Regions from separate parts of the Massilia sp. BHUDP2 genome, predicted to be linked through region 1. Evidence: predicted binding sites of a transcription regulator. Region 1 holds the regulator's gene; each other region holds the start of a gene.
What was found. The regulator sigma-54, encoded in region 1, starts transcription at its own class of promoters, with help from an activator protein. The targets are predictions, from matches to a motif close to TGGCANGNAANCTGCTTT.
Positions count from the first base shown of each region.

Region 2: glnA (type I glutamate--ammonia ligase) is a predicted target of sigma-54. The motif match lies at 1,685-1,702, and genes of this name have one in related genera.
Region 3: ACK6C6_RS00795 (pilin) is a predicted target of sigma-54. The motif match lies at 1,895-1,912, and genes of this name have one in related genera.
Region 4: ACK6C6_RS15845 (PEP-CTERM sorting domain-containing protein) is a predicted target of sigma-54. The motif match lies at 2,886-2,903, and genes of this name have one in related genera.

Region 1 covers NZ_JBJUVW010000003.1:234,069-238,784, reverse strand. The annotation lists gene ACK6C6_RS17850 (KdsC family phosphatase) at 1-205, shown strand, start outside; gene lptC (LPS export ABC transporter periplasmic protein LptC) at 234-836, shown strand; gene lptA (lipopolysaccharide transport periplasmic protein LptA) at 872-1,429, shown strand; gene lptB (LPS export ABC transporter ATP-binding protein) at 1,438-2,217, shown strand; gene ACK6C6_RS17830 (RNA polymerase factor sigma-54) at 2,233-3,708, shown strand; gene hpf (ribosome hibernation-promoting factor, HPF/YfiA family) at 3,767-4,120, shown strand; gene ACK6C6_RS17820 (enoyl-CoA hydratase/isomerase family protein) at 4,263-4,716, shown strand, end outside.
Region 2 covers NZ_JBJUVW010000004.1:151,266-155,981, forward strand. The annotation lists gene ACK6C6_RS22225 (DUF4124 domain-containing protein) at 1-41, opposite strand, end outside; gene glnA (type I glutamate--ammonia ligase) at 200-1,615, opposite strand; gene ACK6C6_RS22235 (rhodanese-like domain-containing protein) at 1,902-2,360, shown strand; gene ACK6C6_RS22240 (CocE/NonD family hydrolase) at 2,501-4,456, opposite strand; gene ACK6C6_RS22245 (TAXI family TRAP transporter solute-binding subunit) at 4,526-4,716, opposite strand, start outside.
Region 3 covers NZ_JBJUVW010000001.1:173,109-177,824, forward strand. The annotation lists gene sucC (ADP-forming succinate--CoA ligase subunit beta) at 1-802, shown strand, start outside; gene sucD (succinate--CoA ligase subunit alpha) at 821-1,702, shown strand; gene ACK6C6_RS00795 (pilin) at 2,026-2,511, shown strand; gene ACK6C6_RS00800 (prolyl oligopeptidase family serine peptidase) at 2,592-4,661, opposite strand.
Region 4 covers NZ_JBJUVW010000002.1:1,169,384-1,174,099, forward strand. The annotation lists gene ACK6C6_RS15835 (two-component regulator propeller domain-containing protein) at 1-1,424, opposite strand, end outside; gene ACK6C6_RS15840 (patatin-like phospholipase family protein) at 1,421-2,578, opposite strand; gene ACK6C6_RS15845 (PEP-CTERM sorting domain-containing protein) at 2,938-3,786, shown strand; gene ACK6C6_RS15850 (class I SAM-dependent DNA methyltransferase) at 3,832-4,521, opposite strand; gene ggt (gamma-glutamyltransferase) at 4,457-4,716, opposite strand, start outside.

The DNA of each region.
Region 1 (4,716 bases):
CATCGGCGATGACGTGATCGACCTGCCGCTGTTCACCCGCGTCGGCTTCGCCGTCACCGTGCCCTCGGGCCACCCGGAAGTGCAGCACCGCGCCCACTACGTCACGAAGAATGCTGGCGGGCGCGGCGCGGTGCGCGAGGTCTGCGATCTCGTCATGCGCGCGCAGGGCACCTACGAACAGGCGCTGGCGCCGTATTTCGCGTAACACGGCGATATCGGACACGGGACACGACATGGTCACCTACAAGCGCACCGCCCACCGCTGGAAGCTCCTGACGATCATGATGATCGCGACCTTCTGCGCCTTCGGCAGCTTCTGGCTGGTGCAGGTGATGGAGCAGGAGGACGCCGGCGCCCGCCTCGGCGGACCGGGGGACGAGCCGGACTACATCGTCGAGAACTTCTCCTTCGTGCGCATGACGGAAGAGGGCAAGCCGAGCTACGTGGTGTCGGGCAAGCGCCTGGCGCATACGCCGCTGAACGACGTGTCCCAGGTCGAGGCGCCGGTGATGCAGGGCATGACGCCCGGCCGGCCGCGCATGACCATCGTCGCCAACCGCGCCCAGCTCTACCATGAAGAGCACCGCGTCGAACTGCTCGGCAACGTCGACATCCAGCGCCCGGCCACGCCGACCAGCGAAGCGCTGCGCGTGCAGACGCAGGCGCTGACCGTGCTGCCCGACGAAGAAATCCTCAAGACAGACCAAGCGATCGAGATGCAGCTGGGGGCCGCCACCGTGACCGGCACCGGCATGGTGGCCAACAACGCGACCCAGAAGCTGCACCTGGCCAGCCGCGGCCAGATCGTCTATCCGCCACGCGCGCAGCGGCAGTAGGGCCGCGCCGCGTCAACCCAGGACAAAGCAAGAACATGAAAAAAATCATCGCTGCCGTATTCCTCAGCCTGGCCGCCTTCGGCGCCTCGGCGGAGCGTGCCGATTCGCTCAAGCAGGCCGTGATCAACTTCGATTCCCTCGACGTCGACGAGGTCACGCAGACCCGCATCCTGACCGGCAACGTCGTGCTCACGCGCGGCACCCTGGTGCTGAAGTCCGACCGCGCCCTGGTGAAGGAAACGCCGGAGGGCTACATGAGCGTGACCCTGACCGCCAACAACGGCAAGCTGGCGACCTTCCGCCAGAAGCGCGACGGCGGTCCCGACCTGTGGGTCGAGGGCCAGGCCCAGCGCATCGAATACGACGAGCGCGCCGAACTGGTCAAGCTGTTCACCAGCGCCGAGGTGCGCGAGCTGGAGGGCGGCCGCATGACCAACGAGATCAAGGGCCCCTTCATCTCCTACGACAACCGCCGCGAGGTCGCGCAGGTGCGCAACGATCCCACCGGCCAGAGCAAGGTGGGCGGCGGCCGCGGTACCCTGATCATCGCGCCGCGCCGTACCACGGCGCCAGCCGAAGGTGCAAAGCAATGACGGCAGCCATGAGCGCAAGTACGGACGCAGCGGCCACCGCGGTCGAAGGCTGCAGCACCCTGATCGTCAAGGGCCTGCAGAAGAGCTACGGCAAGCGCTTGGTGGTGCGCGACGTGTCGCTGCAGGTCGAGTGCGGCGAAGTGGTGGGCCTGCTCGGCCCCAACGGCGCCGGCAAGACCACCTCCTTCTACATGATCGTCGGCCTGGTGCCCTCGGACGCCGGCACCATCGACATCAACGGCACCGACATCTCGAGCCTGCCGATCCACCGCCGTGCGGTGCTGGGCCTGTCCTACCTGCCGCAGGAAGCCTCGGTGTTCCGCAAGCTGACGGTGGAGGAGAACATCCGCGCCGTGCTGGAACTGCAGCGCGTGGACGGCAAGCCGCTCACCCGCGACCAGATCAACGAGCGCCTCGACACCCTGCTGGCCGAACTGCAGATCGAGAAGCTGCGCGAGAACCCGGCGCTGTCGCTGTCGGGCGGCGAACGGCGCCGCGTCGAGATCGCGCGCGCGCTCGCGACCAACCCGCGCTTCGTGCTGCTCGACGAACCCTTCGCCGGCGTCGATCCGATCGCGGTGATCGAGATCCAGCGCATCGTGCGCTTCCTGAAGGAGCGCAACATCGGCGTCCTGATCACCGATCACAACGTGCGCGAGACGCTCGGCATTTGCGACCGCGCCTACATCATCAACCAGGGGGCGGTGCTGGCCTCGGGCCGCCCTGACGACATCATCGCCAACGAATCCGTACGGCGCGTGTACCTCGGCGAGCACTTCAGGATGTAATCAAGAGCACCAGGCATGAAACAGTCTCTCCAGCTACGCACTTCGCAGCACCTGGCGCTCACGCCGCAGCTGCAGCAGTCGATCCGCCTGCTGCAGCTCTCCACGCTCGAACTGCACCAGGAGATCGAGCAGATCCTGCACGACAACCCGCTGCTCGAACGGCTCGACGATCCGCTCGACCGCTCGGTGCGGCTTCTGGCGGACGGCGCGATCAATACCGCGCCGGCGAATGGCGAAGCGCCGGCGCCCCAGCCGGGGCAGGAAGGGCAGGAGGGCGCGAAGGCCGAGCCCGAGGGCACGGATGGCGAAGACCATGGGGAGCGTGGCGAGGCGGATGCGGATTGGGGCGGTGAAGGCGGCGGCGCGCGCAGCAGCGACGACGAGGACGGCCGTCCGCAGCTGGAAGCCGACGGCATCACGCTGCGCGAACACCTGACGGAACAGATCCGCCTGACCGGCTGCAGCCTGCGCGATCGCGCGCTGGCCGAGCTGGTGATCGATGCGCTCGACGACAACGGCTACCTGGAAGAGCCGCTCGACGACATCCATGCGCGCCTGCCGGCAGAACTCGAGATCGAGATGGACGAGCTGCGCTGCGCGCTGGCGCTGGTGCAGAGCCTGGACCCGGTGGGCGTGGGCGCGCGCAGCGCGGCCGAATGCCTGGCCCTGCAGATCCGCCGCATGCCGGGCGTGCCCCTGGTGACGCGGCGCCTTGCCTTGAAGATCGTCGAAGGCTACCTGACCTGGTTCGCGCAGCGCGAATACACCAAGCTGAAAAAGGCGCTCGACTGCGACGACGAAGACCTGCGCGAGGTGCAGGCCGTGGTCCGCCAATGCAATCCGCACCCGGGCGCCGCCTTCGGCTCGGGCACGTCCGACTACGTGGTGCCGGACGTGATCGTGCGCCGCGCCAAGGACGGCTGGGCCGTCTCGCTGAACCCGGAAGTGATGCCGAAGCTGCGCGTGAACAGCCTGTACGCGAACCTGCTCAAGCAGGGTAGAAGCGAAAGCCAGATGGGCGCGCAATTGCAGGAAGCCAAGTGGCTCATCAAGAACATGCGCCAGCGCTTCGACACGATCCTGCGTGTTGCCGAGGCAATCGTCGAGCGCCAGCGCAACTTTTTCAGCCACGGCGCGGTTGCCATGCGCCCTCTTGTTTTGCGTGAGATAGCTGATACACTAGGCCTACACGAGAGCACGATCTCGCGTGTAACCACGCAGAAATACATGCTGACCCCGCACGGCATGTTCGAGCTGAAGTACTTCTTCGGAAGCCACGTCGCCACCGAAGCGGGGGGAGAAGCCTCCTCGACGGCGATCCGCGCGCTTATTGCGCAATTGACAGGAGCAGAAGACCCTAGGAATCCTCTATCCGACAGCAAGATCGCGGAGATGCTCGGGGAACAAGGTATGGTCATTGCGCGCAGGACGGTTGCCAAATACCGCGAAGCGCTCAAGATTCCGCCCGTCAGCCTCCGCAAATCCCTGTAAAGCACCTGCCCACTCTCACCTTGTGGCGCGGGCAGGGCACCTTCCCAAAGGAGTGTGTATGAACCTCACAATCAGCGGCCACCATCTCGAAGTCACCCCCGCCATCCGTGAATACGTTCAGAATAAGCTCGAGCGCATCACCCGCCATTTCGACCACGTGATCGACACCCACGTGTTCCTCGCCATCGATAACCTCACTGAAAAAGAAAAACGGCAAAAGGCCGAGATCAACCTACAGGTATCGGGCAAAATTCTGCATGTGGCGAGTGCTGCGCAAGATCTGTATGCGGCCATCGACACCTTGATGGACAGGTTGGACAGGCAGGTTCTGAAACACAAATCCATGCTGCAAAATCATAACCACGTGGCGCACAAGCGCCTTCCGGACAACGGAGAAGCCGCTGCCGCGTAACTGATACGGGTAGCCGCAAACACAGCAAGGGCGTCTGAGGGGACGCCCTTTTTGCTTTTGTACAATACCTGTTACTTTTCCACGCTTCCGTTTGTACAAATGTTCTGTAGAATGCATGTCTTTTCGATCACAGAATACCATCATGACCGATACCGTCCTGACCCGCGTTGCCAACCGCACCGGCGTCATCACGCTCGACCGGCCGAAGGCGCTGAACTCCCTCTCGCTCGACATGGTGCGCGCCCTGAGCGCCATCCTGCTGCAATGGAAGGATGACGCAGGCATCGACGCGGTGGTCATCACCAGCAGCAGCGAGAAGGCCTTGTGCGCCGGCGGCGACATCCGCTTCTTCCACGAGATGGGCCACGTCGGCCCCATGGGCGGCAGCGCGCTGCTGGAAGACTTCTTCACCGAAGAATACGCGCTGAACCACCTCATTCATTTCTACCCGAAGCCCTACATCGCCGTGATGGATGGCGTGGTGATGGGCGGCGGCATGGGCATCGCCCAGGGCGGACCTAGCTGCGGCCTGCGCATCGTGACCGACCGCACCAAGATGGCGATGCCCGAGGTGAACATCGGCCTGTTCCCGGACG
Region 2 (4,716 bases), on a different contig from region 1:
ACCATCGCCATGAGGCGGAAGAGGCTAATTGTCTTTCCCATCAGAAATCAGTCTGCACAATAAACGTGCACGCATTGTAGACCCGGCGAGTGTACAGGAAGGATGAAAAAAGGCGGGGAAAGCCCTCGCTTTCCCCGCCTTTGTTACAGACCCTTACGCCCGGTGATGCATGAGCACAACGGTTCTGTTGACCAATCGATTACGCCGAGTAGTACATGTCGAATTCGACCGGGTGCGGGGTCATGCGCATGCGCTGCACTTCGTTCATCTTCAGCTCGATGTAGGCATCGATCATGGCGTCCGAGAACACGCCGCCGCGGGTCAGGAACTCCCGGTCCTTGTCCAGGGCTTCCAGCGCTTCTTCCAGAGAGGAGCACACGGTCGGGATCAGCTTGTCTTCTTCCGGCGGCAGGTGGTACAGGTCCTTGGTCGCGGCTTCGCCCGGGTGGATCTTGTTCTGGATGCCGTCCAGGCCGGCCATCAGCAGCGCGGCAAAGCACAGGTAGACGTTGGCCAGCGGATCCGGGAAACGGGTCTCGATGCGGCGGCCCTTCGGGTTCGCCACGTGCGGGATGCGGATCGAGGCCGAGCGGTTGCGGGCCGAGTAGGCCAGCTTGACCGGCGCTTCGTAGCCGGGCACCAGGCGCTTGTACGAGTTGGTGCCCGGGTTGGTGATCGCGTTCAGGGCGCGCGCGTGCTTGATGATGCCGCCGATGTAGAACAGCGCGGTTTCCGACAGGCCGGCATAGCCGTCGCCGGCGAACAGGTTCTTGCCGTCTTTCCAGATCGACTGGTGCACGTGCATGCCCGAGCCGTTGTCGCCGTTGATCGGCTTCGGCATGAAGGTCGCGGTCTTGCCGTAGCTGTGGGCGACGTTCCAGATCACGTACTTCATGTTCTGGGTCCAGTCGGCGCGCTCGACCAGGGTCGAGAACTTGGTGCCGATTTCGTTCTGGCCGGCGCCGGCCACTTCGTGGTGGTGCACTTCGACCGGGATGCCCATCGATTCCAGGATCAGGCACATTTCCGAGCGCATGTCCTGGAAGCTGTCGACCGGCGGGACCGGGAAGTAGCCGCCCTTGACGGTCGGGCGGTGGCCGCTGTTGCCGCCTTCGATGTCCTTGTCGGTCGACCAGGATGCTTCGTCCGAGTCGATCTTGACGAAGCAGCCCGACATGTCGACGCGCCATTTGATCGAATCGAAGATGAAGAATTCGGGTTCCGGGCCGAAGAAGGCGGTATCGCCGATACCCGACGACTTCAGGTAGGCTTCGGCGCGCTTGGCGATCGAGCGCGGGTCACGGTCGTAGCCCTTGCCGTCCGACGGTTCGATCACGTCGCACTGCAGGAACAGGGTGGTCTCTTCCATGAACGGGTCGATGTTGGCGGTGGCCGGGTCCGGCAGCAGCAGCATGTCGGACGCTTCGATGCCCTTCCAGCCGGCGATCGACGAACCGTCGAAGGCGTGGCCCGACTCGAACTTGTCTTCGTCGAAGTGCGAGACCGGCACGGTCACGTGGTGCTCCTTGCCGCGGGTATCTGCAAAGCGCAGGTCAACGAACTTCACTTCGTTGTCTTTGATGAGTTGAATTACGTCTGCAGCCGTCTTTGCCATTCGTATCTCCTGATTGAAAAGGGGGTGCCGCGCTGGAAAACCTCGCAGCGGGGCAACTTGCCATACATCAAAGCATGAACCGTGCCAAGCTGCCGTCATGAACAAATGCACAATGCTTCGTTGGAAATCGCTCGTATCCGGCCTAAAATCGTCCGGCCGGGGCATCGCCTGGCAGTGCACCTCCGCACCATCTTGGTGCGAGAGTGGCGCCGATGCACCATCGCAGCGCAGGATACACCGAACCAAGTTGGTGCATCGACTTTTCTTGTTCAAAACGGATCACATCATGACGACTACCGAGACCATCCTTGCCCAAGCCCGCCAGCGCGCCGGCGGCCAGCCCTACGCCGGCGCGGTCACTCCCGAAGAAGCCTTCGCGCTCCTGCGCAGCGATCCGCGCGTGAAGCTGGTCGACGTACGCACCAACGCCGAGCGCGACTGGGTCGGCCGGGTGGCGATTCCGGACACCCAGCATGTCGCGGTGGAATGGGCCACCTATCCGGGCGGGGCGCCGAATCCCGCCTTCGGTGCGCAACTCGAGCAGGTCGCGCGCAAGGACGAGGTGCTGCTGTTCCTGTGCCGCTCGGGCGTGCGCTCGCGCCACAGCGCGCGCGTGGCGACCGAACACGGGTTTGCCGAGTCCTACGACATCCTGGAAGGTTTCGAGGGCGACCGCGATGCGGAGGGGCACCGCAAGACGATTGGCGGCTGGTGCAAGGCCGGCTTGCCCTGGGTTGGCGCTTGACGCTTTTGTAGGGTGGACGGCTATGCCGTCCACGCGTTCAAACCAAGTATGAATAGACTGTGCGGCTGTTCTATCGCGAGCTGAACGCGCGGACGGCGAAGCGTGATCTGGTCCACTGGACCAGATCACCCCTACGTAAATCACTGCGCCGGCATCACCATCAGCTGCAGGCCCGACGCTGCCCCCGGTGCGCGGTACACGCGCTGGGTCGCCTTCTTGAAATCTTCCGGCTTGGCCTTCGGGATGTGGGTGAAGGTCTGCGGGTTCAGGTCGACCAGCGGGAACCACGAGCTCTGCACCTGCACCATGATGCGGTGGCCGCGCCGGAAGGTGTGGTTCACCTCGCCGATGTCGAAGCTGAGCGCTTCCTGCTTGCCCGGGGTGAAAGGCTCGGGCTTCTCGAAGCTGTTGCGGAACTTGCCGCGCAGCGGATTGCCGCGCACCAGCTGCTGGTAGCCGCCCAGGTTCAGGCTCGGCGGCGCGACGTCGTTGCCCTTGCGCTCGACGGCCGGGGTCGGGTATTCGCTCGGGTAGACGTCGATCAGCTTGACCACCCAGTCGGCGTCCGTGCCGGTGGTCGACACGAACAGCTTCGGCACCACAGAACCGACCACCGTCACGTCTTCTTCCAGCACCTCGCTCTGGTACACCAGCACGTCGGGACGGGTGGCGGCGAAGCGCTGGTCCGACACCATGTACTCGCGCGGCACGCCGGTGGCCGGGTAGCCGATGAAGGGAACCGGCTTCTTCGGGTCGGCCACGTATTCGTCGTAGCCGGCGCTTGAAGCGGCCGGCTGCTGCCAGCCCAGCGTGCCGTTCGGGCCGAAGTACAGGGTGCGCGCCCTGGCGGGCGCCGGCGGCCAGGCGGCGTAGCTGCGCCAGACGTTGGTGCCGGTCTCGAAGGCCGTCACGGCGGGCAAGGCGCGCGCCGGCTTCACGCCCTTCAGGTGCTGCTCGAAGAAGGGGAACTGGATCTCGCGGCGGAAGTATTCGCTGGTCTTGGCGTCGAAATTCACGTGGCCGAGGCGCGCGCCGTCGCTGCGCGCCCAGCCGCCGTGCACCCAGGGTCCCATCACCAGTGCGTTCGGCGTGCCGGGATTGTATTTGCCGACCGCCTTGTAGATCGCGAACGGCCCGGCCGGATCCTCCGCATCGAACCAGCCGCCCACCGTCAGCACCGCCGCCTTGACGTTCTTCATGTGCGGGGTGATGGCGCGCGAACGCCAGAATTCGTCGTAGGTGTCGTGCACGATGGTCGGCTCGAGCAGCTCGCGCTGCTCGGCGCTCATGCTGGCGAGGATGTTCTCCATCGTCAGGCGCTTCAGGAAGAAGTCGTAGGCATCGGCCTCGCCGTAGGCGAAGCGCGAACGCTCCTTGTTGCCCGTGGTCGGATTCTGCTGCGGCAGGAAGGACGAGTAGAAATCGAAGTTCGCCGACAGCATGAAGGCGCCGCCGTGGTAGGAGTCGTCGCCCATGTACAGGTCGGCGATCGGCGCCTGCGGCGAAGCGGCCTTGATGGCCGGGTGCGAGTCGATGATGCTGGCCGCCGTGTAGAAGCCCGGGTAGCTGATGCCCCAGATGCCGACCCGTCCGTTGTTGTTGGGGACGTGCTTGAGCAGCCATTCGACGGTGTCGTGCATGTCCTCGCTTTCCTGCCCCTCCCCTTTCAATCGCTTGGCCTTGGCATGCGGCGTCATCTCCTGCCAGCTGCCTTCCGACATGTAGCGGCCGCGCACGTCCTGGGTCACGAAGATGTAGCCGGAGTCCTCCAGCTCGCGCGAGGGGCTGAGCGCCTCGGGGAACCAGTCCACGCCGTAGCGCTGCTCGCCCTGCGCGTAGACGCCCGCGCTGTAGGGCGTGCGCTGCATCAGAAAGGGATAGGGTTTCGAGCTGTCCTTCGGCACGTACACGGTGGTGAACAGCTTGACGCCGTCGCGCATCGGGATGCGGTATTCGTACTTGGTGTAGGCCTCGCGCGGGTTGCGCTTTTGTGCCGGCGCATCGGCATGTGCTACGGCCTGGCTGGTGGCCTGCGCGCCTGCGCTGCAGGCCAGCATCACGCCCAATGCGAGGGCGGACAAGGGACGACGGATCATGGCTTCTTTCGAAATCGGGACAAAGGCCGCCAGTGTAATCCGTTTCCAAGAGAAAAATTGCTATTTCCGCTAGGTCTTCTGGGGGACTGCGATGCCGTGCTGGTCGATGGTGCCGCGCACCCGCTCGCGTACGAAGTTGATGTGGCTGCGCAGGCGGTACAGCTCTTCCGCGTAGGCGAGCGGGATCGAGATGTGGTTGACGCGCTCCTCGATGTCGTCGAGGCGCAGCAGCAAGCCTTCGCGCGCGGCCTCCCGGTCGT
Region 3 (4,716 bases), on a different contig from region 1:
GATGGCCTCGTCGGAAGGCGGCATGGACATCGAAGAAGTCGCGCACAGCAACCCGGAAAAGATCCACAACGTCGTGATCGAACCGTCGGTCGGCCTGACCGATGAGCAGGCCGACGACGTCGCCCGCAAGATCGGCGTGCCGGAAGCGTCGATCGTCGACGCGCGCACCAACCTGCAAGGCCTGTACAAGGCTTACTGGGAAACCGACGCATCGCTGGCCGAAATCAACCCGCTGATCCTGACCGGTTCGGGCAAGGTCATCGCCCTGGACGCCAAGTTCAACTTCGACTCGAACGCCCTGTTCCGTCACCCGGAAATCGTCGCCTACCGCGACCTGGACGAAGAAGATCCGGCTGAAGTCGAAGCATCGAAGTTCGACCTGGCCTACATCTCGCTGGACGGCAACATCGGCTGCCTGGTGAACGGCGCCGGCCTGGCCATGGCCACCATGGACACCATCAAGCTGTTCGGCGGCGAGCCGGCCAACTTCCTGGACGTGGGCGGCGGTGCGACCGCAGAAAAGGTCACCGAAGCATTCAAGATCATGCTGAAGAACCCGGGCCTGAAAGCCATCCTGGTCAACATCTTCGGCGGCATCATGCGCTGCGACGTGATCGCCGAAGGCGTCATCACCGCATCGAAGGCCGTGTCGTTGCAAGTGCCGCTGGTCGTCCGCATGAAGGGCACCAACGAAGACCTGGGCAAGAAGATGCTGGCCGATTCGGGCCTGCCGATCATCTCCGCCGACACCATGGAAGACGCAGCGAAGCAGGTCGTTGCCGCTGCCGCTGGCCAAGCCTAATTCGCGAAGGAAATAAAAATGTCGATTCTGATTAACAAAGACACCAAAGTCATCACCCAAGGTATCACCGGCAAGACCGGCCAGTTCCACACCCGCATGTGCCGCGACTACGCGAACGGCCGTGAAGCCTTCGTGGCAGGCGTGAACCCGAAGAAAGCCGGCGAAGATTTCGAAGGCATCCCGATCTACGCATCGGTCAAGGAAGCCAAGTCGGAAACCGGCGCCACCGTGTCGGTGATCTACGTTCCGCCGGCAGGCGCAGCCGCCGCCATCTGGGAAGCCGTTGAAGCCGAGCTGGACCTGGCCATCTGCATCACCGAAGGCATCCCTGTCCGTGACATGATGGAAGTCAAGGATCGCATGGCCAAGGCCGGCTCCAAGACCCTGCTGCTGGGCCCGAACTGCCCAGGCCTGATCACCCCGGACGAAATCAAGATCGGCATCATGCCGGGTCACATCCACAAGAAGGGCCGTATCGGCGTCGTGTCGCGCTCGGGCACCCTGACCTATGAAGCAGTCGGCCAGCTGACCGCCCTGGGCCTGGGCCAGTCGTCGGCAGTCGGCATCGGCGGCGACCCGATCAACGGTCTGAAGCACATCGACGTGATGCGCATGTTCAACGACGATCCTGACACCGACGCGGTCATCATGATCGGCGAGATCGGCGGCCCGGACGAGGCGAACGCTGCTCAGTGGATCAAGGACAACATGAAGAAGCCGGTCGTCGGCTTCATCGCTGGCGTCACCGCGCCTCCGGGCAAGCGCATGGGCCACGCCGGCGCGCTGATCTCGGGCGGCGCCGATACCGCACAAGCCAAGCTGGAAATCATGGAAGCCTGCGGCATCAAGGTCACCAAGAACCCGTCGGAAATGGCGCGCCTGCTGAAGGCCATGCTGTAATCCGGCAGTTCAAGGTCGACGAAAACGGGGAGCGTGAGCTCCCCGTTTTTTTTACCACTCGGTAAATTTTTGGCATGCCATGACCAGGGCCCTCGGTATGCATGACAAATTACGTTCCATAAACTGTCCAGCTGACAAAAATTGCTGAGCTCGAGTGACAAATTTTGTCACTCCTCAAGCCAAAACCTGTCCTGGCACGGCATTTCCTTATCTCCCTACTAATAAAATCAGCATTTTTGGGGCTGGCATACGCCTTGCATATAGGAAAGCGTGGCAACAAGCAGTAACCCAATTACCCGAAACACCACCCTGGAGAGATAGAAATGAACATCAAGCAAATGCAAACCAAAAAAGCTGAAGGCGGTTTCACCCTGATCGAACTGATGATCGTCGTCGCGATCATCGGTATCCTGGCTGCCGTGGCAATCCCGGCCTACCAGGACTACATCGCCAAGGGCAAGGCAGCTGCTGCCTACGCCGACATCGCAGCGGGCAAGACCGGTTACGAAATGGCTTTCGTTGAAGGCAGCGCAACGGATGGTCCTGGCTACCTGGCCAAGGCTGGCCTGCCTGCCAAGACCGGTAACTGCGACACGATCGAAGCTACCGCTCCGGGCACGGACGGCGCTGCAGCGGCTGCACTGAGCTGCACCATTTCGAGCCCAGGCCGTATCGGCACCGCAGGTACCGCAAAGATCACCCTGAGCCGCAGCGCTGCCGGCACCTACTCGTGCGTGACTGCCGGTTTCTCCAAGGATGAGTACAAGCCGGCAGGTTGCGATCTGGCCGCGGCTACGACCCCGGAATAAGCCTCCATGTCGTAAGGGAACGATCGCGATGGCGATCGTTCGAAGAGACCGCCACGGCGGTCTCTTTTTCGTTTACAGCATTACTTCTTCAGGTAGCGATCCAGCCAGTTCATCACCGTGTGATGCCACTGCACCGAGTTCGCCGGTTTGAGCACCCAGTGGTTCTCGTCCGGGAACACCAGCAGCTGGCTATCGATGCCTTTACGTTGCAGCGCCGTGAAGGTGCCGAGCGCCTGGGCGGTCGGGATGCGGAAATCGAGGTCGCCCTGGATCACCAGCATCGGCGTCTCCCACTTGTTGACGTGGTGGACCGGATTGAAGCGTTCGTGCTTGTCGGGCGCCGCGAAATAGGCGCCGCCGTTTTCCCAGTCAGTGAACCACTGTTCCTCGGTCGAGTAGGCCATGCCGCGGCTGTCGAACACGCCGTCGTGGTTGACCAGGCAGCGGAAGCCGTCGTTCCAGTTCCCCGCGATCCAGTTCATCATGTAGCCGCCGTAGGATGCGCCCAGGGCGCAGCTGCGTTCGCGGTCGAGCCATGGGAACTTTTTCGCGGCCGCGTCCAGGCCCTTCTGCAGGTCCACCAGCGGCTTGCCGCCCCAGTCGCCGCTGATTGAGTCGGTGAATTTCTGGCCGTAGCCGGTCGAGCCATGGAAGTCGATGAACACGGTGGCATAGCCCGCGCCAGCATACACCTGGGGATTCCAGCGATAGCTCCAGCCGTTACCGAAGCTGCCCTGCGGCCCGCCGTGCACGAGGAAGGCGATCGGGTACTTCTTGCCCGGTTCGGCATTCCAGGGTTTCATCACGTGCCCGTACACCGTCTCGCCATTGGCCCCGGCAAAGCTGAACTGCTCGTACTCGCCCCAGCGCACGTCGGCCAGGCGCTCGGCGTTCAGCCTGGTCAGCTGTCTTGGCCGGCCGCCGGGCTGCATGGCGAACAGCTGCGCGCCGGAGGCCAGGTTGGCCTGGGTATAGACCACCGTATTGCCGCGCACGTCGAAGGCGCCGACCGCGCCCTTGTCGGTCAGCGCCGTCACCTTGCCGCTCGCGACGTCGAGCGAGAACAGCCGGTGCTGGCCCAGGTCTTCGGCATCGACGATCAGGGCCTTGCCGTCGGCACGCCAGTGCAGGCTGCCAGCGGAGCGGTCCCAATCGGCAGCCAGCTTGCGCTTTGCGCCGCTGGCCACATCCATCAGCATCACCTGGTAGCGGTCGGCCTCGAAGCCGGGACGCGCCATCGCCAGGTAGGCAAGGGTTTTCCCGTCAGGCGAAAACACGCCCTTGGTATCCCAGGCCGGGTTGTCGGCCGTAAGGTTGCGCGGGACGCCGCCAGCGGCCGGCACGGTGTACAGGTCGAAGTTGGTCGACCAGGCCTCGGTCTTGCCGGCGATGCGGGCCGCGAACACGATGGTCTTGCCGTCCGGGCTGAAGCGGAACTCTTCGCGGTCGCCGAAGGGCTTCGAGGGTACGTCGCCGTCGAGCGAGCCCGATAGCGCAACCGGCACGCCGCCCGCCTTGCCGGCGCTGTCGAGCGGCGCCGAGAACAGCACATTGTTGCGTCCGTCCTTCCAGGTGTCCCAATGACGTACGAACAGGCGGTCATACAGCTTGCCGCTGCTCTTGTCCTTGTCCTTCGCGTCAAGGCGCTGTTTGGTGCAGGCGAGATCCGCGCAGTCGCGGAAGACCGACAGGCTCATCGCCAGGCGGTCGCCTGCCGGCGAGATGCGGAAGCTCTCCACGTCGAGGGGGAGGTCGGTGACCTTCACCGGCTCGCCCGCCGCGCCGCCGACAATCGGAAGGCGCCACACTTGCGACGAACCCGAACGGGAGGACAGGAAATAGATGGCGTCGCCAGACGGCGACCATTCCGGTTCGGTACTGCTGGAACCGTGAGTGGTCAGGCGCTGCGGCGCCGCCCCGACAGTGCGCAGGTCGAGCATCCACAGTTCGGTGTGGCCGCGGTTCTTGCTCATGTCGGTGCTGCGCACGGTGTAAACGACGCGGCTGGCGTCGGGCGACACGGCCGGGCTGCCCACCCGTTCCATGTTCACCAGGTCTTCCACGGTAAAGCCGCGCGGCGCGGCGCTCGCGCTCGTCGCGACAAGGGCCGCCGCCGCCATTGGCAGCAAACCCGACAAACGAATATTCATGCTCCATCCTTGTTGTCATCTGGCAAGCAGCAGGGCGCTGCTTACGCAGGCCGGC
Region 4 (4,716 bases), on a different contig from region 1:
CCGCCGTCCGGCGTGGCATACAGGCCGCGCACATTGTTGGCGTCGGCGTCGCCGGACAGCGCCAGGCGCTCGAAGCGGCCGCTGACGGGGTCGAACGAGGTCAGGCCGGTGCGGCTGCCGATCCACAGGCGGCCGTTGCGCTCGCGCGCCAGTGCGCTGGCCGGCAGGTCGGCCAGGCTGTTCGGATTGCGCGGATCGGGGCGGTAGACGCTGGTCGCGCCGGTGGCCGGGTCGACGTGGTTGAGCGCGGTGGCGGTGCCGACCCAGAGCTTGTTGCCGTCGCCCAGCAGCGCGCGCGCCTTGTTGTCGGCCAGGGTGTCGGGCAGGCCAGGCTCACTATTGCGGCGAACCATGCGGGCGAAGCCGCCGCTGCCCAGGTCCACGCGCGACACGCCGGCATACCAGGTGCCGACCCAGAAGGTGCCGAGGCGGTCGCGGTACAGCGAGGCCACCTGGTTGTCGCCCAGGCTGTGGCGGTCGCTGACCACATGGCGGTGGCTCTCGAACTTGTCCTCGGGCCCGCGCCAGCGCAGCAGGCCGTCGTCATGGGTGCCGACCCAGATTTCGTTGCCGGCGTCGCGGTACAGGGTCGTGATCCACCACGGGCCGATGCCGTCTTCAGGACCGAAGCGGCGTACCTTGCCCGCATCCGGCCCGTCGAGCACGCGCCGTTCCAGCCCGCCCAGGCGCCCGACCCACAGGCGTTGCTGGCCGTCCACCATCAGCGCATGCACCGGGTTGCCGCGCGGCCCCAGGCCGCCAGGGTGGTGCTCGATGCGCGCGCGCCCGGCGTCCTTGCCGGTGACCAGGCTGTCGAGTCCCCCGCCGGTGCCGATCCATAGCCTCCCGCCGGCGTCCAGCGCCAGCGCGTTGACGTTGTCGTCGCTCAGGCTCGCTTCGTTGCCGCGCTCGTGGTGCCAGGTGGTGAAGCGGCGCAGCGTGGTGTCGAAGTGCTGCAGGCCGTCGTTGGTGCCGATCCACAGGCCGTCGCGGCCGTCGCCGACGATGGCATTGATATGGCGGTTGCCGTTGCCGCGCCGCGCGGTCTCTTCCGGCACGAACAGGGTGAAGGACTGGGTGACCGGGTCGTACAGGTTCAGGCCCCCGTCGGTGCCCAGCCACAGGCGGCCGTGGCGGTCCAGGTGCAGCACGCGCACCCAGCTGTTCGACAGCGAGCGCGGCTTGCCGGGTACGGTGCGGTAGTTGATGACGCGGTAGCCGTCGAAGCGCGACAGGCCGTTCTGGGTGCCGAACCACATGAAGCCGTCGCGGTCCTGCACCACCGCCAGCACGGTCTCCTGCGCCAGGCCCTCGGACACCGACAGGTGCTCGAAGCGCAGGGTCGGGCGCGGCGGCGCGGCCAGCGCACCCACGCTCAGCAACAGCAGCAGCGCCGCCGCACACCATCGGAGCAGCGCGTTCATTCGGGAAAGAAGGCCAGCACGTCGTCGCGCCGGGCCAGGGTATCGTGTTCGCCAAGGCGGATCAGCTCGCGCGTATAGCTGCCTTCGAACAGCAGGTAGGAAGCCAGCGCCGCGCCGCGCGTTTCAAGCGCGCCGATCCCGCCCAGCAGCGTGCGCACCGGCGACGGCAGGCTGTGCACGTGGCGCAGGGCGATGTCGTCGAGGCGTTCGGACGGCGCGATCACCAGGAGTTCCACGCGGCGCAGCGGCAGCGCCGCGCGGGCCTCGGGCGGCACGCGCTCAAGCGTCTGATTGACGCGCTGCAGGCGCTCGATGTCGGCGGCCAGGCTGTCGAGGAAGATCGAGGACAGCGCATGGCCGGCGATCTGCGCCAGGCTCGGATAGCCGCCGCCGGTCGCCGAACCTGGCGGGGCGGCGGCCGCCGTTTCCGACATGCGCCCCGCTCCCACCACCAGCACCCGCGTCGCGCCCAGGTGGATGGCCGGCGCGATCGGCGCCAGCTGGCGCATCGAACCGTCGCCGCAGTATTCGCGCCGGCCGCCCAGGTACAGCGGCACCGCCGGGAAGATGAAGGGAATGGCGCTCGACGCCAGCAGGTGCTCGACGCTGATCTGGGTCGACAGCGCCAGGCGCTGGTGGCGCAGCCAGGGCGCGATCTCGCGCGCGGCCTGGTAGAAGGTGATGTGATGCCCGCTGCTATACGAGGAAGCGGTGATCGCGAGCGCATGCAGGACGCCGTCGGCCAGCGCGGCATCGAGGCGCGGCAGGTCGAGGGCGCGGTGCAGCAGGCCGGCCAGCGGGGTGTTGTCGAGCAGGGACTGGGGCGGCGAAGCGTGCCACTTGCGCAGCAGCCAGCCGAAGGACAGCAGCGACAGCCAGCGCGCACCCGAGCGCAGCACGGCCAGCGAATCGGCGCGGTAGACCTGGTGGGCGCTGACGCCCTCCCAGACGTTCAGCAGGCCGCGTACGGCGCTGTTGAAGTCGTCGGCGCGGCAGGCGAGCGCGGTGGCGTTCAGCGCGCCGGCCGAGGTGCCGCAGATGATGTCGAAGGGAGAGCGCAGGGCCGGACGGCCAGCGTCGGCAAGGATGCGGGCGATCGCATGCATCACGCCGGCCTGATAGGCGGCGCGTGCTCCACCGCCTGTGAGGACCAGGCCTGTTTTTGCTCCACTGTCCACCCGCGAAGCTTAGCAAAAGTCGGGTATCTCTTGGGAAATATATGGATCGAGCCTGGCCTGTCCAGGCTTTTTAGCCACAGGAAGCGGGAAAGGCGCCCTACTAGCAGCGAGGGAATTTACGTATAGAAAGAGCCTTTTGTGCAAGATAGTGAAGTGAGCACAGCCAAAACTGGAAAAATTCTATTTTAACAACAGTAATTTACTGTCGGAAAATTTTACAGCTTTGTTTTCATTGACCGTGAAGATAAATATAAAACCTGTAAATTCAATCACTTGACATAATTGGCACGCAACTTGCTTAAATGTAGAGAATTAATATTTGTTATAACTATTATATGAACCAGATCCAAGTCCTGAAGAAAATTGCTGCAGTGACACTGTTTGCCAGCGTGTCGCTTGCAGCCCACGCCACGCCCATTGCCGTCGGCACGTCGTATACATACAACCTGTCCACGTCCGCCACCTTTACTGGCAGCCCCGTGACGGTCCAGTTGACCCAGGCATCGGCCGACCGTGTCGACGTCAAGGTAAGCCTGGCTGACAATTATTATTTTGCCGGGACGGGCCCCAGCGACAGCCCAAGCTTCGGCTTCAGCCTGGCCAGCGCCTACCAGAATGCGGTCATCGACTACACCGGGAGCGCCTTCAGAGTGCTGAGCGGAGGACCGTTCAACCTGACCCCGGACGGCATGTTCACGCATGGCTTCAAGCTGAACAGCGGCGGCATTTCCAGCAAGGTCGGCAGTCCGCTCGAATTCAGCCTTAGCATGGCCGGCCTTTCCCTGGATGCATTCACTCCGAGCACTGCAAAGAACAAGGGGCAACCCGGCGGCTACGGCTTCGCCGCCCACATCGGCGACGCAGGAGGCAAGACCGGCGGCATCGGCGTGCAAGGCCTCATTCCCGCCAGTATTTATACGCCGCCTCCAGTGCAGAACGATGGAAACCAGGGCGGCTCGAGCGGCGGCGGTTCTACGGAGGGTGGCTCGACCGAAGGCGGTTCGAATGGTGGCGGTTCCACCGGCGGCGGTTCCACTGGTGGCGGCTCGATTGATAGTGGTTCCATCGGTGGCGGCTCGGGCGAAGGCGGCGCCACTGGCGAAGTTCCGGAACCGGCGTCCGCGGTCCTGATCGGCCTGGGCCTGGCGGCGCTGGTCTCGCAGCGCAGGCGCCGCAAGGCATAAGGGAGTTCCCGACCTGGCATGCCGCCCGATCTGCAGCGGGCGGCATTATTTTTTTGGGCGCTGCGCGATGAGGACCAGGTGCTGTTCCGGATGCTGGTCGAATTCGAGGTGGCGTAGCAGGCAGCCCGCCTCCTCGATCACCGCGAGCAGGCCGGGTATCCCGAGCGTGCCGTAGTAGACCTCGGGCCCCATCGCCGCATCGACGTGTTCATGGGCCTGGTCCAGCCCGCCCGCGGTGAAGAGGAAGACCCCACCCGGCTCGAGCGCGCGCATCAGCTTGAGCATGAGTGCGCGCTGGTCTTGCAGGCAGACGTGCCAGATGCTGTCCCAGGCCGCCACGAAGCGGTAGCCGCGCGGAAGCGGCCAATCACGGATATCGGCCTGGTGCAGGACGACCTCCGGGTCGGCCACCTGCGCCAGTGCCAGCATGCGCGCCGACAGGTCGACAGCCTCGATCCGCAGCCCACGCTGGCGCAACAGCGGATTGAAACGGGTGTTGCAGCCGCAGCCGACGTTGAGCGCCCAGCCATCGGCTGCCGGCGCGAGAAAGGCGAGCGCCCGCTCGTGCTGGCGCAGGCCGTTGCTGCTGTCGAATACCCCGTCCAGCCAGCGTTCGGCCAGCTGGTCGTAAGCGGCGGCGGTCGACAGGCGCGGCATCCGGATGGTCCCCTCAGTCCCCTTGCGCCACGCCTTCGCGGCGCGGATCGGCCCCGCCGTACCACAGCGGCACCCCATGCACTTCGATGCGCTGGATGCCGTGCAGGCCCGAGGTCTGCTCGCCCAGGCGCACCTTGTGGCCGCGCGCGTTCAAGGCCTCGATGGTGGTGGACGGGAAGCGTCCCACTTCGAGTTCGGTCGGGCCGTTGCGGCTGCCGAAGTTCGGCATCGCGATTGCCTGCTGCACGTTGAGGCCCCAGTCGAGCGTCCCGA